One region of the Lysobacter brunescens genome, then DNA from elsewhere that is predicted to be linked to it. Evidence: riboswitches for the same ligand, from Rfam matches in the RefSeq annotation. Region 1 holds a riboswitch; each other region holds the start of a gene.
What was found. A riboswitch is a leader RNA that binds a small molecule or an ion and turns the genes downstream of it on or off. The one in region 1 is predicted to bind cobalamin.

Region 1 (5,744 bases):
ACGCGAAACTGTGCGCGGGTGCGCATTTGGTATCACACGCCGGAGAGCGTGCGCAAGCGGATAGATGGGGGCATTCTCCGTCTGCGGCAAGCCCTCCCGATGGCCGGGAGGGCTGGGTGTCGACCGCAGCAGCGTGGGTCGCGGAGCGGTGTGGCGACCGGATCAGTCGGCCGGCTGGAAGCGCAGCATCAGCGACCAGGTGCGACCGGGCTGGTTGTAGAACGACGTGGTCTCGTAGCGCTCGTCGAACAGGTTCGCGACCCGCGCCTGCACGGTCCAATGCCGCGCGAAACGGTACTCGGCGCGCAGGTCGAGGGTGGCGAAACCGTCGATGCGACGGGTGTTGGCGAGGTTGTCGTAGCGCTTGCCCTCGGCGACGCCGGTCAGGCCGAGGCTGAAATCGCCGAAGGCGCGATCGACGTCGATGCGCGCGGTCTCGCGGGCGCGACGCGGCAGGTCGTTGCCTTCGTTGGCGCCGCGCACGCGGTTCTCCGGGTCCAGCCAGCTGGCGGCGCCGTTGACGCTCCAGCCGAACACCACGGTCTCCAGTTGCAGCTCGGCGCCGCGCAGTCGGGTCTTCTCGATGTTGTTCGGCAAGAAGATCGAACCGTCGTAGGCGATCAGGTCGTCGACCCGCGTTTCGAAGGCATTGAACGCGATGCGGCTGCGCTCGCCGCGCCAGGCCAGGCCGAGGTCGACGGTCTTCGAGGATTCCGGGCGCAGGGCCGGGTTGCCGAAGAACGGGAAGTACAGTTCGTTGAAGGTCGGCGCCTTGAATGCGGTGCCGTAGCTGGCGGTGATGCGCCAGTGCTCGGCGAAGCCCAGGCCCCACGCGACGCTGCCGGTGGTCTTGCCGCCGAACTGGTCGTTGTCGTCGCGACGCAGGGCGAGCTGCACGTCCTGCGCGCCAAAGCCTCCCTGGTACTGCGCGAACAGCGCGCGGTTGCCGCGACGGGTGTCGTCGTAGACGGTGTCGCTGTCGACGCGATCGCGCAGCCAGTCGAGGCCGACGGTCAGCACCTGGCGTTCGGCCAGGGTGATGTCGGACTGCACCGAGGCGCTGTCGCGCCGCGTGGCGAATGCGCCGCTCGGCGTGCTGCCGAGGAAGTTCTCGGACTCGTCCTTGTTGCTGCCGGCGGCGAGCTGCACGGCGACGCGCTCGCCTGCCTGCCACTTCAGCTGCGCGCCGACCACCTGCTGCACGATGTCGGAATTGTCGACGAAGCTGCCGTCGTATTCGTTCTCGCCGCTCACGCGCAAAGCATGGCCCTGCAGCGTGACCGATTCGCCGAGGTTCACGCCGCCGCGCAGCGAGAACGCATGCTGGCGGTAGCCGTCGCGATCGGGCTGGTCGTCGACGAAGCAGCCGGCGAAGATCGGGAAGCCCGCGCCACGGCATGCGTTGATGCCGTTGGTCTGCTTGAAGCCGGCGTCGAGGCCGAACCAGCCGCGTTCGCTGCCGCCGCCGATGCCGATGCCGCCTTCGCGGCGGCCGTGGCTGCCGGCGCCGGCGTTGAAACGGAACGTCGCCTCGCCGCGATCGCGACGGGTGAAGATCTGGATCACGCCGCCGATCGCTTCCGAACCGTACAGGCTGGAGCGCGGGCCGCGCACGATCTCGATGCGGTCGATCAGCGCGACCGGCAGGTCCTGGAACGAGACCAGGCCGGAGGTGGCCGAGCCCACGCGCACGCCGTCGATCAGCACCAGCACGTGGTCGGACTCGCTGCCGCGCACGAACATCGTCGTGAGCTTGCCGTCGCCGCCCTGGTTCGACAGGTTGATGCCGGCGCGGCCGCGCAGCAGGTCGGCCAGCGAGGTCGCCTGCGCGCGCAGGATCTCGTCGCGGTCGATCACTTCGACCGGCGCCAGCGCGGCGTCGGTGGTCACTGCAGTGCGGGTGGCGGTGACGACCACTTCGTCCAGCTCGTCGCCGGCATCGGCATTGGCGGCGAGGGCGGTGCCGGGCAGCGCGGCGGCGATCGCCAGGCCGAGGGGCAGCAGGCGGGAAAGACGGGGGAAGCCGGCAGACAGGCCGGCAGGAAGGACTCGGAACGACATGCAGGGACTCCATCGCGCGCACCCGCGCGCCGAACTGGTGAGGAGTCGCGATGGGACAGGCAGGGACGAGCGAAGGGCCGACGCGGACGGACGGCGACATCGCCGCGACGCCCTCCGCATCGCAACCATAGGGCTTCGTGGCCGGTCTCCGGGCTTGCGCGTCCGGCCGGCGCCCGAGGGCGTGGCCGGGGCCTTCGCGCCTTCCCGCAGCGCGTGCTGCAGTGGCGGATGATGCGAAGGGTTCACGTGCTTACCGTTGCGGGGGCAGCGCCGGAATGATGCCGTCGACGACGGCACGCACCGGCTTCCCGTTTCAATCCGGCCCAGGAACCTGTGGCCGGATCACCGCGAAGCGGCCGGCATTGTAGCGGATCGGGTCGGCTACCGCCGGCAGGCGGCGAGGGCGGTCGGGCTCAGTCGCCGCTGTCGGCGTGGTGCCCGCCGTCGGGCTCGTCGAACAGGCTGAACACCGGTGCGGCTTCTTCGCGGGCGTGGTGCGTGGTCGTCACCGGTGCGGCGGCGGGACGGCCGCGCGGCGGCGGGAGCAGGGCGATGGCCGCTTCGGCGGCGGCCAGCAGCTCGGCGCGGCGTTCCTGCGGGACTTCCTGCCAGTGGCAGCCGACCAGCGCGCCTTCGAGCGCGTAGAGCAGGTTGAGGCTGGGCTTGAAGCCGGCACGCTTGACGCGCATGAAGGCTTCGAGCGCGCCGGTCGCGCGCAGGTCGTCCTCGGTGCGGAGGCCCACCTGGCGCAGCCAGGCAGCGCTTTTCGGACCGATGTTGCGCAGTTTGAGCGGAGTGGTCATGCGGCGTCGTCGAGGAAGGTGGGCCGGGCCGCGTGCCGTCAGGCTGGTCGCAGCGAACGCAGGAAGGCCGCCGCGATGGCTTCCAGGCCTGCCTGATCTTCAACGTCGAAACGATCGGGGACCGGACTGTCGAGGTCGAACACGCCGATGAGGGTGTCGCCCTCGGCCAGCGGCACGACCAACTCCGAGCGCGAGGCCGAATCGCAGGCGATGTGTCCCGGGAAGTCATGCACGTCGGCGACGCGCTGTGTGGTGCGGGTCCGCGCGGCGGCGCCGCAGACGCCCTTGTCCAGCGGGATGCGCACGCAGGCCGGCAGGCCCTGGAAGGGGCCGACGACCAGCTCGGTGCCATCGAAGAGATAGAAACCCACCCAGTTGAGGTCGGGCAGGGCGTGGTAGACCAGCGCCGACAGGTTCGCCGCGTTGGCGATGCGGTCGGTCTCGCCATCGAGGAGGGCCTCGGCCTGGGCGAGGAGCTGGGCGTACTGTTCCGGCTTGCTGCCGGTGAGCGGGATCGATGCGAAACTCATGCGCCGAGTGTAGCAGCGACGACGCACCCGCCGCGTCGCCAGAGGAATGCCCGTGCCCGCCATCGTTCCGTACCGCAATCTGTTCGTCACCGGCACCGACACCAGCGTCGGCAAGACCGTCGCCGCGACCGCCCTGGTCCATCGCCTGCGCCTCGAGGGCCTGCGTGTCGCCGGGATGAAGCCGGTCGCCAGTGGCTGCGAGCGCACACCCGACGGCCTGCGCAACGAGGACGCGCTGGCGTTGCTGGCCGCGAGCGAGCCGCAGCCGGACTATGCCGACGTGAATCCGTATGCGCTGGAGATCCCGACCGCTCCGCAGCTCGCGGCGCGCGCGGCCGGTGTGCGGGTCGATCCCGGCGTGCTGCATGCGGCTCACGGCAGGCTCGCCGCGCGCGCCGATGTCGTGATCGTCGAAGGCGCTGGTGGCTGGCTCGCGCCGATGGACGACGGCCTGGACCAGGGCGATTTCGCCCGTGCCCTCGATGCGTGGGTGGTGCTCGTCGTCGGCCTGCGCCTGGGCTGCCTCAGTCATGCGCGACTCTCCGCCCGCGCGATCCTCGCCGACGGTTTCAAACTGGCGGGTTGGATCGGCAACACCGTCGATCCCGCCTTTGCCGAGCGCGACGCCTACGTCGAATTGTTGCGCGATGCCCTGCCGGCCCCGTGTCTCGGCGTGCTGCCGTTCGCGCCCGGCGCGGATCCTGCGCACATGGCGGAATCGCTCGCATTACCCTGAGGTGATTGTGGGAGCGACGCAAGTCGCGACACAGGTGGGGGTAAACGTCGCGACTTGCGTCGTTCCCACGGTTTTCCGGGCTTGGCCATCACAAAAGAAAAGCGCGCCGAAGCGCGCCTTTCCGTGAAGCATTGCCTGCGTGATCAGCCCAGCTGCGGCTGCGTGTCGTCGGCATCGCCCGATGCGGCATGCTCCGCTGCCTTCGGGTCGTGGGCGTGGTCGCGGGCGAGGTAGATGTAGAACGCCGGCAGCACGAACAGCGTGAACAGCGTACCGATGGTCATGCCCGAGGCGATCACCGTGCCCATCGAGAAGCGTGCGGCGGCGCCGGGGCCGCTGGCGAGCAGCAGCGGGATCATCGCGAACACCAGCGCGGCGGTGGTCATCAGCACCGGGCGCAGGCGGATCGCGGTGGCTTCCTCGATCGCTTCGCGCTTGCTGAGGCCACGTTCGATCTGCAGCTTGTTCGCGAACTCCACGATCAGGATACCGTGCTTGGAGATCACGCCGACCAGCGTCACCAGGCCGACCTGGGTGTAGATGTTGATGCTCATGCCGGGGAATGCCTCGATCCCGCTCCTGCCGAGGAAGCCGCTGGCGATGGCCAGGATGTTGAGCACCAGCAGGGCGCCGCAGATCGCCATCGGCACCGTGATCAGCATGATGATCGCGTCGCGGAAGCTCTCGAACTGCGCGGCGAGGACCAGGAAGATGATGATCAGCGCGAACAGCAACGTGACCAGCATCGTCGTGCCTTCCTGCTTGAACTGCCGCGATTCGCCGGCGTAGTCGACGCTGTAGCCCTGCGGCAGGACTTCGTTCGCCGCCTGCTCCAGGATCGCCAGCGCCTCGCCCTTGCTCACGCCGGGGCGCGGGGCGAAGGTGATCGACACGGCGTTGAGCTGCTGGAAGCGCTTGAGCGACTGCGGCTGCGCGCTTTCCTTCAGTGTGACCACGGTCGACAGCGGGATCAGCTCGCCGGTGCGCGTGCGCGTGTAGTAGTTCTCCAGCGCGCTGGCGTTGAGGCGGTCCTCGCGCTGCACCTGCGGGATCACGCGATAGGAACGGTTCTGCATCGCGAAGCGGTTGGTATAGCCGCCCGAGAGCAGCGCTGCCATGTCGGCCGCGAGGGTGCGCATGTCGATGCCCAGCGAGGCCGCCTTGTCGCGGTCGATGTTCACCTCGATGCGCGGCTTGTCGATCTTCAGGTCCTTGTCGAGGAAGATGAAGCGCTTGCTCGCATAGGCCTTGCCGAGGATCGCATCGGCCAGCTCCGACAGCTGGCTCAGTTCGCCGACGCCGCCGATGATGAATTCGCCGCCGCCACCGTCGCCGCCCGCGCTGGGCAGCGAGGGCGGGACGAGCGCGAACACGTTCAGGCCGGTCACCTGGCTGATCTGCGGCTGCAGCGCCTGCTGCAGCACCTGCTTCGTCGAGCGTTCGCGTTCGCTCCACGGCTTGAGCACGAAGCCGGCCATCGCCATCGGGCTCGCGCCGCCGCCGCTGCCGCCGAAACCGCCGTTGAACAGGAAGTAGCCGTCCACTTCGGGCGTGGCCTTCGCGATCTTGGTGATCTCGTCGGTATAGCGTTCCACGTAGTCGAGCGTGGAGTAG
Region 2 (5,744 bases), 1.7 Mb from region 1:
CGTGACGACGGGCATTCTGCACCATTGCGGTCAGCACCTGGTGCAGGTGGCGCGAATCGACAAGGGCGGACACCAGCGGCTGGCTCACGGCCAGCGAGATGTTGTCGGTCTCGTCCGGCACGCTCTGCCTGAACTCCTCGATGAAATTGCGCAGGAACGCCACCAGTTCGATGTGCTCGGCGGTGGCGCGCTCGCGGCGTGCGAGGCCGAGCACGCTTTCGACGATGGTGTTGGTGCGCATGCACTGCTGCAGGATGATCTGCACCATGCGCCGGTCGACGTCGGGCAGCTCCCTGGACTCTTCCAGCAGCTGCGCGGCATAGCTGATCGCCGCCAGCGGGTTGCGGATCTCGTGGGCGAGGCTGGCGGAGAAGCGGCCCATCGCGGCCAGAGTGAGCGATTCGGCGCGGCGCGACACCAGCGAGGTGTCGTCGAGGAAGATCAGGGTGTTGTCGCTGTTGGCCAGCAGACGCGCGAAGCGCGGGACGACCTCGAACTGGTCGCTGCCCAGGCGCAGGGGCGTGTCGTTCGCAAGGCCGTTGCGCAGCCATTCGCTGAGGCGCAGCGCCAGTTCCGGCGCGGCTTCGGCGAGATTGCGGGTGCCGGCCGCACCTTCGCCGAGCAGGAGCATCGCCGCTTCGTTCGCCAGGCTGATCTGCGCTTCGCGATCGACCAGCAGCACGCCGGTGCGCATGCGGCGGATGATCAGCTCGTTGACTTCGGCAAGGCGGACGGCATCGGCGCCGCGCTGTTCGGCCAGGGCCTCGGTCGCGCGCATCTGGTTGCGCAGCTGGTGGGTCAGCGCGGCGATCGCCAGATAGCTGACGGTGAACATCATCAGCTCCGCGAACGGGCGCGGCGTCTGCTGTTCGACCAGCAGCGTCCACAGGAACGCTGCGGACAGCCCGGCGCCGGCCAGCACCGCGATGCCCAGCGCCGCGCGCAGCGACAGCAGCAGGGATGAGGCACCGACATGGAACAGCAGCATGAGCGCGACGCCGGCGGTGGCCGATGGCGCCGCGTGGGCCACCAGCGAGGCGACGAGCACGTCGATGCAGATGCCGATGATCGTGGGAGGGGTCAGGTTGCGTGCGCGCCGGGCCATCACGAACAGGGCCATCGAGGCGACGAGGTAGAAGATCGAGACGATGGCCAGCTGGGTCTCGTGCCCCGGCTTGGGGGCCAGGGCGGCGACAGGACCGAAGGTCAGCGTGACCAGGACGCCGGCCTGGAGGACCCGATAGAGCGAGAACAGGGACAGCTCCCTGTGCTGGTAATCGGGTGTGGCCGGGCGTGGCTGGGGGCTGCGGCTCAAATGGCGGATCCGGGGCGGCGTCGGGCCAGTATAGGCGGGCGGCCCGTGCTTCGTGCGAGGCCTCGCGGGGGCTCCGACCAAGGTCCGGGGTAGCCCCGGGCCGATCCATGGGCGACAATGTCGGTCTGTCCGCGGCGATCCGGGTCTTTCCGGCGGCGCGGCTCCCTGCGCCTGGTGCAGCACGTCCGGGTGCGGCACGTCTTCATCCCGTATGGAACCCACATGAATTTCCACGAATACCAGGCGAAGCAGTTGTTTGCCGACTACGGCATTGCGGTACCGGCCGGGCGCGTCGCACGCACCCCCGAAGAGGCGGTCGATGCCGCCAAGGCCATCGGCGGCGACTTCTGGGTGGTCAAGGCCCAGATCCACGCGGGCGGCCGCGGCAAGGCCGGCGGCGTCAAGCTCGCCAAGACCTACGACGAAGTGCGCGACTACGCCAAGGGCATGCTCGGCACGAAGATGGCCACCTACCAGACCGCCGGCGTCGAACTGCCGGTCGACACCGTGCTGGTCACCCAGGCCACGGACATCGCCAAGGAACTCTACCTGTCGGTGCTCGTCGACCGCAGCAGCAAGTCCATCACCTTCATCGCCTCGGCCGAAGGCGGCATGGACATCGAGCAGGTCGCGCACGAGAAGCCCGAAGCCATCCACGCGCTGCACGTGAACTACGTGCAGGGCCTGCAGCCCTACCAGTGCCGCGACCTCGGTTTCGCGATGGGCCTGGATGCGAAGCAGGTCGGCCAGCTGAGCAAGATCATGCTGGGCCTGTACAAGCTGTTCAACGAGAAGGACCTGGCGCTGGTCGAACTGAACCCGCTGGCGATCCTCACCGACGGCAACCTCGCCGTCCTCGACGGCAAGATCAACTCCGACGACAACGCGACCTTCCGTCATCCGGAACTGGCCGCGATGCGCGACATCCGCCAGGAAGACGAGACCGAGGTCAAGGCCAGCCAGCACGACCTCAACTACGTCACGATGGACGGCAACATCGGCTGCATGGTTAACGGCGCCGGCCTCGCGATGGCGACGATGGACGTGATCTCGCTCAACGGCGGTTCGCCGGCGAACTTCCTCGACGTCGGCGGCGGCGCCACCAAGGAGCGCGTGACCGAGGCCTTCAAGCTCATCCTGTCGAGCGACAAGGTCAAGGCGATCTTCGTGAACATCTTCGGCGGCATCGTCCGCTGCGACATGATCGCCGAGGGCATCATCGCCGCGGTGAAGGAAGTCGACGTGAAGGTGCCGGTGATCGTGCGCCTCGAAGGCACGAACGTCGAAGCCGGCAAGGAACTCCTGAAGAATTCCGGCCTGGCCATCACCCCCGCCGACGACATCAACGACGGCGCCAAGAAGGCCGTCGCGGCCGTCGCTGCCTGATCCAGGACGAGAGGAAATAACGTGAGCGTTTTGGTCAACAAGAACACCAAGGTCATCGTCCAGGGCTTCACCGGCCAGCAGGGCACCTTCCACGCGCAGCAGATGCTCGACTACGGCACGCAGGTCGTGGGCGGCGTCACCCCGGGCAAGGGCGGCACGCAGCACATCGGCCTGCCGGTCTTCAACACCGTCGCCGAAGCCGTGAAGACCACCGGCGCCGACGCCTCGGTCATCTACGTCCCGCCGCCGTTCGCGGCCGACGCGATCCTCGAAGCGGCCGACGCCGGCATCAAGGTCATCGTCTGCATCACCGAAGGCATCCCGGTGCTCGACATGCTCCGCGTGAAGAACACGCTCAAGGGCTACCCGGACGTCGTGCTGATCGGCCCGAACTGCCCCGGCGTGATCACCCCGGGCGAGTGCAAGATCGGCATCATGCCGGGCCACATCCACATGCCGGGCAAGATCGGCATCGTGTCGCGCTCGGGCACGCTGACCTATGAAGCCGTGAAGCAGACCACCGACGCCGGCCTCGGCCAGTCGACCTGCATCGGCATCGGCGGCGACCCGATCAACGGCACCAACTTCATCGACGCGCTGAAGCTGTTCCAGGACGATCCGCAGACCGAGGGCATCATCATGGTCGGCGAAATCGGCGGTTCGGCCGAAGAGGAAGCGGCGGAGTTCATCGCCAAGCACGTGACCAAGCCGGTGGTCGGCTTCATCGCCGGCGCCTCGGCCCCGGCCGGCAAGCGCATGGGCCACGCCGGTGCGATCGCTTCGGGCGGCCAGGGCACGGCCGAAGGCAAGTTCGCCGCGATGGAGAAGGCCGGTGTCACCACCGTGCGTTCGCCGGGCGACCTCGGCGCCGCGATCGCCAAGCGCCTGGCCAAGTAAGTCCGCGCCAGACGCGCTGTTCGCGCAGTACCACGAAGGCCGCCTCCGGGCGGCCTTTGTTTTGGCCGCGTTTCATGGATGCCACGACATTTTGTGTTGACCCCTGCCGGCGAGCCCATTATGTTGTGCGCGTCGAAGGTGTCGGCTCCGCCCGGAGTCGACTGAAATGGGAATCCGGCAAGAGCCGGATGGGCCTGGAGGCCTGTCCAATCGAATCCGGAGCTGCCCCGCAGCGGTAGTTGGGAACGACCCGCGTCAATGGCACTGGCTTCGCCCGCAACGGGCCGGCCGGGAAGCGACGCGCAGTAGGAGCGGCCTCGGCCGCGTGCCCATGAGCCCGAAGACCTGCCTCGACCTTCGCCATCCGGCGAAGTCTGGCCAACCGTCTCCGCGGGGAGCGCAGGTCGAGGCAGCACGAGGACGGCCCGTCGGGCCGCCGTGTCGTCGTCGATCCTCCACATCCGCGTCGACGCAGGCTCGCCCGAGGGGGCGAGGGCCGGTGCCGTCGCGGTGTCCCGTCGTCCGGTCGCGTGCCGGGCCGGTGCGCGTGTCGGCCCGCTTTCGCTTTCTCTCCATTTCCCATCGGAGAGACCATGACCACCGACACCACGCGCCACGCCGCCGACGCCCCGCCCGTCGCCCGGCGCATCGCGCCCGCCGCCACGCAGGCCGACTTCGCCCTTACCCCGCCGCATGCGGCGACCAGCATGACGATCACCAAGCGCGACGGTCGCCGCGAGCCGGTCGACGTCGGCAAGATCGTGCGCGCCGTGCAGCGCTGCTGCGAGGGCCTGGACGACATCGATCCGATGCGCGTCGCGCTGAAGACCATCGCCGGCATCTACGACGGTGCGACCACGCGCGAACTCGACGAGCTGTCGATCCGCACCGCCGCCGCGTTCACGGCCGACGAGCCGCAGTACGCGCGCCTCGCCGCACGCCTGCTGTCGGGCTACATCGACAAGGAAGTCGCGGGACAGGGCGTGCATTCGTTCTCGCAGTCGATCGCGCTGGGCGCGGAACTGGGACTGATCAACGACCGCGTGCGCCAGTCGGTCGAAACCCATGCGCGCAAGTTCAACGACGCCATCGACATCGCGCAGACCCGCCGCTTCGAGTACTTCGGCCTGCGCACCCTGTACGACCGCTACCTGCTCAAGCATCCGCAGCGGCGCACGGTCATCGAGACGCCGCAGCACTTCTTCATGCGCATCGCGGTGGCGCTGACCGAAACCCCGGGCGAGGCGCTGGAACTGTACCGGCTGATGTCGTCGCTGGACTACATCCCCAGCTCGCCGACGTTGTTCAACTCGGGCACCCGCCACGAGCAGCTGTCTTCGTGCTTCCTGCTGGACTCGCCGCAGGATTCACTGGCCGACATCTACGCGCGCTACGGCGACGTGGCGCAGCTGTCGAAGTTCTCCGGCGGCATCGGCCAGTCGTACTCGCGGATCCGCTCGCGCGGCGCGCTGATCCGCAGCACGAACGGCCGCAGCAACGGCATCGTGCCCTGGCTGAAGACGCTGGACGCCTCGGTCGCGGCGGTGAACCAGGGCGGCAAGCGCAAGGGCGCGGCCTGCATCTATCTCGAAACCTGGCATGCCGACATCGAGGAATTCCTCGAATTGCGCGACAACACCGGCGACGAGATGCGTCGCACGCACAACCTCAACCTCGCCAACTGGGTGCCGGACCTGTTCATGCGCCGCGTGGAGAGCGACGGCGACTGGTCGCTGTTCGATCCGAACACCGTGCCCGAGTTCGTCGACCTCTGGGGCGAGGCCTTCGAGCAGGCCTACGTGCAGGCGGAACAGCAGGGCATCGCCGCACGCACGGTCAAGGCGCGGGACCTGTACGCGCGGATGATGAAAGTCCTCGGCGAGACCGGCAACGGCTGGATGACCTTCAAGGATGCGTCGAACCGCACCTGCAACCAGGTCGGCCCGGGCCGTACCGTGCATCTGTCGAACCTGTGCACCGAGATCATCGAAGTGACCTCGGCCGACGAAACCGCCGTCTGCAACCTTGGCTCGGTCAACCTCGCCCAGCACCTGGTCGAGGACGAGCGCGGTGCCTGGCACTTCGACTTCGACAAGCTCGCCGAGACCGTGCGCGTCGCCGTGCGTCAGCTCGATCGCGTGATCGA
Region 3 (5,744 bases), on a different contig from region 1:
CTGCGCATCGCGCGGCAAGGCACCCAGCCAGTGCAGATCGTCAGGCAGGCTGTCGCGCAGCAGGGTCGCGTGATACGCACCGCCGATGCGGTTCGCGGCCACGCCATGCACGACAAGACCTTCGCGGTAGCGCGCCAGGCCGGTCGCCAGCGCGCCGAAAGTCTGCGCCATCGCCGAACCGTCGATCACCGCAAGCACCGGCAGCCCCAACGTCTGGGCGAGATCGGCGCTGGACGGCGCGCCGTCGAACAGGCCCATCACGCCTTCGACGAGGATCAGGTCTGCCTCGCCCGCCGCGTCGTACAGGCGCGCACGCACATCGTCCTCGCCGCACATCCACAGGTCGAGCTGATGCACCGGCGCGCCGCTGGCGCGTTCGAGGATCATCGGGTCGAGGAAGTCCGGCCCGGTCTTGAACACACGGACGCGGCGGCCCTCTCGCGTGTGCCAGCGCGCAAGCGCGGCGGTGACGCTGGTCTTGCCCTGCCCGGAAGCGGGCGCGGAGACCAGCAGCGCCGGACAATGGCGAATCCCGGTCATCATTTTCACAGCTCGATCCCCTTCTGCGCCTGGATGCCCGCCTTGAACGCATGCTTGACCAGACGCATCTCGGTCACGGTGTCGGCGACCTCGACCAGCGCATCCGGTGCACCACGCCCCGTGATCACCACGTGCTGGCGTTCCGGTCGCGCGGACAGCGCAGCGACCACCGCATCGACCGACACGTAGTCCTTGTTGAGCGCGATGTTCAGTTCGTCGAGCAGGACGAAGTCGTAGCCGGGATCGGCGAGCATGCGCGCGGCGACATCCCATGCAGCGGAAGCGGCGGCGATGTCGCGCGTGCGGTCCTGCGTCTCCCAGGTGAAGCCTTCGCCCATCACGTGATAGTCGAGCACGGCATCCGCGCCTTCGATGAAACGACGGAAAAACGCTTCTTCGCCGGTCGAGAAGCTGCCCTTGATGAACTGCACGACGCCGCAGCGCAAGCCGTGACCCAGCGAGCGCGCGAGCATGCCGAAGCCCGACGAGCTCTTGCCCTTGCCGTTGCCGGTGTTCACCACCACCACACCGCGATCGATCGTGGCCCGCGCGATCCGGCGGTCGACCAGCGCCTTCTTGCGCTGCGCGCGCTCGCGGTAGTGCTCATCCTCGGTCAGGCCGAGGCGTTCCGAACCGCGACTCATGCGCCGATGGCCCTGCGGCCAGTGCGCGCACCCAGCAGGTACACGGCCAGCGCCTGGAGCGACAGCGCGACGACCACGTAGGCCATCGTCGTGCGCACGAACAGCGGCCCCCATTGCAGGAAACGCGCGGCGTACTCGGCGAAGTGCGGCTGCGCGTAACGCCCGCCGAACCAGTAGAACGCGCCGTTGGAGATCGCGAAGGACAGCGTGGCCGCGAGCAGCGCCACGCCGACCGTGCGCAGCATCGCCTTCGGTTCGACGGCGTGGCGCGAGGCGATCATCCTGCCGCCGTACCACAGCACGGCATAGGCTGGGAGCAGCGCGGCGTACGAGGGCGTGATGCAGTAGTCGCTGACCCCGGCGAAGCCGACCGCGACCATGTCGATGACGACCGCGAGCGCCATCAGCGCAGCGAAGCGCAGATGGTCGCCGACATTGCCTGCGGACAGGAACAGGCCACCGAGGAAGAACAGCGCCATCGAGGCATCCGGCAGATGCAGGACATCGCCGAAGTGGTGATAACGCGTGGCGACCATGAACGCGGCGAAGACGGCGAACAGGGCATGGCGTGCGGGACGTGGCAGGACGTTCATCGGTGACCTCGTGTCAGGATGGAAAGGACGGACCCGCTTAGCGGGCGCCGGGGGCATGGCGCAGCGCGAGCAGCCAGTGGCGGCCCGGCTGCGGGTAGAACTCGGCGGTTTCATAGCGCCTGTTGAACACGTTGCCTGCGGTGAGCTGCACCGACCAGTCGCGCGCGAAGGCGACACCGATGCGCAGGTCGACCAGGCCGTAGCCATCCAGTCGACGCGTATTGGCGAGGTTCTCGTAGCGTTTTCCTGCACCGCTCACGCTGGCGCCGAGGCTGACGCGGTCGAAACGGCGATCGATGTCGAGACGCCCGCTGCGCGTCGGGCGGCGCGGCAGAAGCTGGCCCCGGCTGGCGTTGTCGCCATCCGCGCGCGGGTCCAGCCAGGTCGCGCTTCCGCGCAGGTCCCAGTCGGCGACGCGCAGTTCGCCGACCGCCTCGACGCCGAGGATGCGCGCGCGATCGATGTTGTTCGGTCCGGGCGTCGGGCGCAGGTCGGCGTCGTAGGCGATCAGGTCGTCGATGCGCGTCTCGAAGGCATTGAGCGACCAGTTGCCGGCCGCATGCTCACCGCGCAGGCCGACTTCGAGGCTGCGCGCATGCTCGGGCTGCAATGCAGGATTGCCGTAGCCGGGGAAGTACAGTTCATTGAAGGTCGGCGCCTTGTACGCCGTGCCGTAGCGCGCACTGAGGTGCAGTGCGTCGCCGATCGTCCAGCCCCACAGCGCGCTGCCGGTGGTCACGCCGCCGAACTGGCTGTCCTCGTCGCGACGCAGGCTGGCCTGCAGCGACTGCGCGTCGAAATCCTGCTGCCATTGCGCGAACAGGCCGCGATTGATGCGGCCGTCGCGGGCATAGCGCGTGCTGCTTTCGACATGGTCCGCCTGCCAGTCGAAGCCGAACGTGAGCAGCGCGGCGCCGAGCGTGGCGTCGGCCTGCAGCGTGGCCATGCGCCGATGGGTGTCGAACGTCGACGCATAGGCGTCGTTGCGATAGTTGTCGCTGAGGTCGTCGCTGCGCGCCAGGCTGAGGGCGATGCGCAGCGCATCGGTCGATGCGTAGCGCAGCCGTCCACCGACGGTCTGCTGCACGGTATCCGAAAGATTGCTCGCGGTGCCGTCGTATTCGTTGCGGCCTTCGGCGCGGAACACACGGGCCTCGGCGTCCCAGCGTTCGCCGAAGCGCCAGCCGCCCTGCACCACCAAGGCATCGTTGCGATAACCGTCGAGATCGGGGTCGAAGCCGCGCGGGCCGCGATAGGCATTGATGCCGTCGGTGCGACCATGCGAGGCATTGATGGCGTACCAGCCGCCCTGCGCCGCGTCGCCGACACGGCCACCGAAGCCCAGCGTCGCGCGCTGCGTATGCTCGCTGCCGGCGGCGAGGGTGAATGACGGCATGGCGCTGCCCTGCGGGCGACGCGTGAAGATCTGGATCACGCCGCCCAGCGCCTCGGAACCGTAGAGGCTGGAGAACGGACCGCGCACGATCTCGATGCGTTCGATCTGCTCGGGCGGAATGTCCTGCAGCGACGCACCGCCGCTGGTGGCCGAGCCAAGCCTGATGCCGTCGACCAACACCAGCACATGGTCGGATTCGGTCCCACGCAGGAAGAGCGAGGTCGCCTTGCCTTCACCGCCATTGTTGGCGAGCGCGATGCCTGCGCGACCGGCAAGCAGGGCCTGCAGCGAAGGCGGCTGCAGGCGGTCGATCTCGGCGCGATCGATCACGGTGATCGCGGCGAGCGTCTGGTCCTGGGTGCGCGCGGTGCGCGAGGCGGTGACGACGATGCGGTCGAGTGCGTCGTCATCGTCCGGAGCGGCATCAGCCGCGAGGACAGGCATGGGAGGGAAGACGAACGACGACAGCAGGACCACCGCCAGGACATGGCGGCTTCGGGGGATGAACGAACGCACTGGATGACTCCTTGACCGCGCCGACCCGCGCGGACCTGTGGAAACCAACACACAGGCAGGACACATCTGGCCATCGCGCACGCAGCGCGACCACCATGACATCGCCCGCCGCATGTCACGTCGCTCCAAGGCCGGTCTCCGGGCTTGCGAGCGAAGGCGGCGTCCGGTACTCCGGATGTCCACGCTTCCGGCTTCGCGCCTTCCCGTGCGCATGCACAGTGGCTGTCTGCGAAGCCTTGTCTCGCCTACCGTTGCGGGGGCAGCTCCGGAATTGCAGCGCATGCAGGCATGACGCGGCGCACCGGATTCCCGTTTCAACCCCCGGACAGGCCGGCGGTCACCTCAGGCGAATCTAGTGTAACAGCATGTTGCGGCGCGATCGCAGCCTGGCATCGACGACGTTCGCATCGGGCATACGCACGCGAATGGCATGCGCATGCGATCTCAGTTGCGCAGGTTGCGCGTCTGTCCGCTGCCGCGCACCACGAAGCGTTCGATGGTGAGAGACTCCGCACCCATCGGGCCGTAGGCATGCAGGCGCGTGGTCGAGATGCCGATCTCCGCGCCGAGACCGAGTTCGCCACCGTCGGAGAAGCGCGACGAGGCATTGACCATCACCACCGCACTGCGCAGTGCATGCACGAAACGAGCGGCGGCAGCCTCGTCGCGCGTGGCGATGACTTCTGTATGGTCCGAGCCATGGCGGCGGATGTGCGCGATCGCGTCGTCGAGCGTATCGACCACGCGCACCGCGAGGATGAGATCGAGGAATTCCGCATCCCAGTCTTCGTCGCTGGCCGGCACCGCGCCGGGCATCCGCGCCATCGCGCGCGCGTCCGCACGCAGCTGCACATCGCGCGCCGACAGCATCGCCGCCGCGCGCGGCAGGAAGGCGTCGGCGACATCGGCATGCACCAGCAGGGTTTCCAGCGCATTGCAGACGCCAGGGCGCGACACCTTGCCGTCGAGCAGCAGGTCCAGCGCCAGGTCGAGGTCGGCGTCGGCATCGGCGTAGAGATGGCAGACGCCCTTGTAGTGCTTGATCACCGGCACGCGCGCATGTTCGGCGACGAAGCGGATCAGCCCTTCACCGCCGCGCGGGATCGCGAGATCGACGATGTCGTTGAGCCGCAGCAGCTCGACCATCGTTTCGCGGCGCAGGTCATCGACCAGGGTCAGCGCGGCTTCGGGAATCCCGTGATCGCGGAGGGCGCGCTTCAGGGCACCGGCAATCGCGACATTCGAGCGCACCGCCTCCGAGCCGCCGCGCAGGATCACGCCGTTGCCGGCCTTCAGGCACAGCGCAGCGGCATCGGCGGTCACGTTCGGCCGCGCCTCGTAGATCATCGCCACTACGCCCAGGGGCACGCGCACGCGCGCGATCTCGATGCCGTTCGGCCGCGTCTCGCGGCGCGTGACCATGCCGACCGGATCGGGCAGGTCCGCGACCTCGCGCAATGCGTTGGCGATGCCCGCGAGTCGCTGCCGATCGAGCTTCAGGCGATCGAGCATCGCACCAGCCGTGCCCTTGGCCTCGGCCGCACGCAGGTCTTCGGCGTTGGCGACGAGGATCGCCTCGGCATCGGCGTCGAGCGCATCGCCCATCGCACGCAGGAGGTCGTTCTTGGCTTCGGTCGACAGCGCGGCCACCGCCTGCGCGGCCTCGCGGCAGGCCAGCGCCTGACGGCGGATGTCGGACGAGGATTCGTCGGCGAGATCAGACATCGGAGCCTTCCTGTGCAGGTATGTCCAGCAGCGACAGATCGTCGCGGTGGAGGATGGAGTCGCCGTAGTTGTAGCCGAGCACGGCGTCGATCTCGTGCGATCGCTTGCGCGCGAGGCGGCGGATGTCGGCGGAGGAGTACTGGGTGACGCCGCGCGCGATCGGCTGCGGCGCGCCTTGCATGCGCACTTCGACCAGATCACCGCGGCGGAACTCGCCTTCTGCACCGACCACGCCGATCGGCAGCAGCGAGGCGCCCTTGCCGCGCAGTGCGGCGACGGCACCGGCATCGACCAGGATCGCGCCCGGCTGCGCAGGCGCATGGCGCAGCC

Region 2: another riboswitch for cobalamin. It lies ahead of ACFQ0E_RS09140 (ribonucleoside-diphosphate reductase subunit alpha); the one in region 1 lies ahead of btuB (TonB-dependent vitamin B12 receptor).
Region 3: another riboswitch for cobalamin. It lies ahead of btuB (TonB-dependent vitamin B12 receptor); the one in region 1 lies ahead of btuB (TonB-dependent vitamin B12 receptor).

Annotation. Positions count from the first base shown of each region.
Region 1 covers NZ_JBHTIF010000001.1:379,117-384,860, reverse strand. The annotation lists gene btuB (TonB-dependent vitamin B12 receptor) at 163-2,061, opposite strand; cobalamin riboswitch at 2,184-2,426, opposite strand; gene ACFQ0E_RS01645 (TfoX/Sxy family protein) at 2,475-2,864, opposite strand; gene ACFQ0E_RS01640 (GAF domain-containing protein) at 2,903-3,394, opposite strand; gene bioD (dethiobiotin synthase) at 3,441-4,130, shown strand; gene ACFQ0E_RS01630 (efflux RND transporter permease subunit) at 4,274-5,744, opposite strand, start outside.
Region 2 covers NZ_JBHTIF010000001.1:2,068,536-2,074,279, forward strand. The annotation lists gene ACFQ0E_RS09125 (sensor histidine kinase) at 1-1,315, opposite strand, end outside; gene sucC (ADP-forming succinate--CoA ligase subunit beta) at 1,538-2,701, shown strand; gene sucD (succinate--CoA ligase subunit alpha) at 2,723-3,598, shown strand; cobalamin riboswitch at 3,717-3,965, shown strand; gene ACFQ0E_RS09140 (ribonucleoside-diphosphate reductase subunit alpha) at 4,306-5,744, shown strand, end outside.
Region 3 covers NZ_JBHTIF010000005.1:8,817-14,560, forward strand. The annotation lists gene ACFQ0E_RS16890 (cobyrinate a,c-diamide synthase) at 1-540, opposite strand, end outside; gene cobO (cob(I)yrinic acid a,c-diamide adenosyltransferase) at 546-1,184, opposite strand; gene ACFQ0E_RS16900 (hypothetical protein) at 1,181-1,777, opposite strand; gene btuB (TonB-dependent vitamin B12 receptor) at 1,815-3,755, opposite strand; cobalamin riboswitch at 3,802-4,049, opposite strand; gene ACFQ0E_RS16910 (glutamate-5-semialdehyde dehydrogenase) at 4,134-5,414, opposite strand; gene proB (glutamate 5-kinase) at 5,407-5,744, opposite strand, start outside.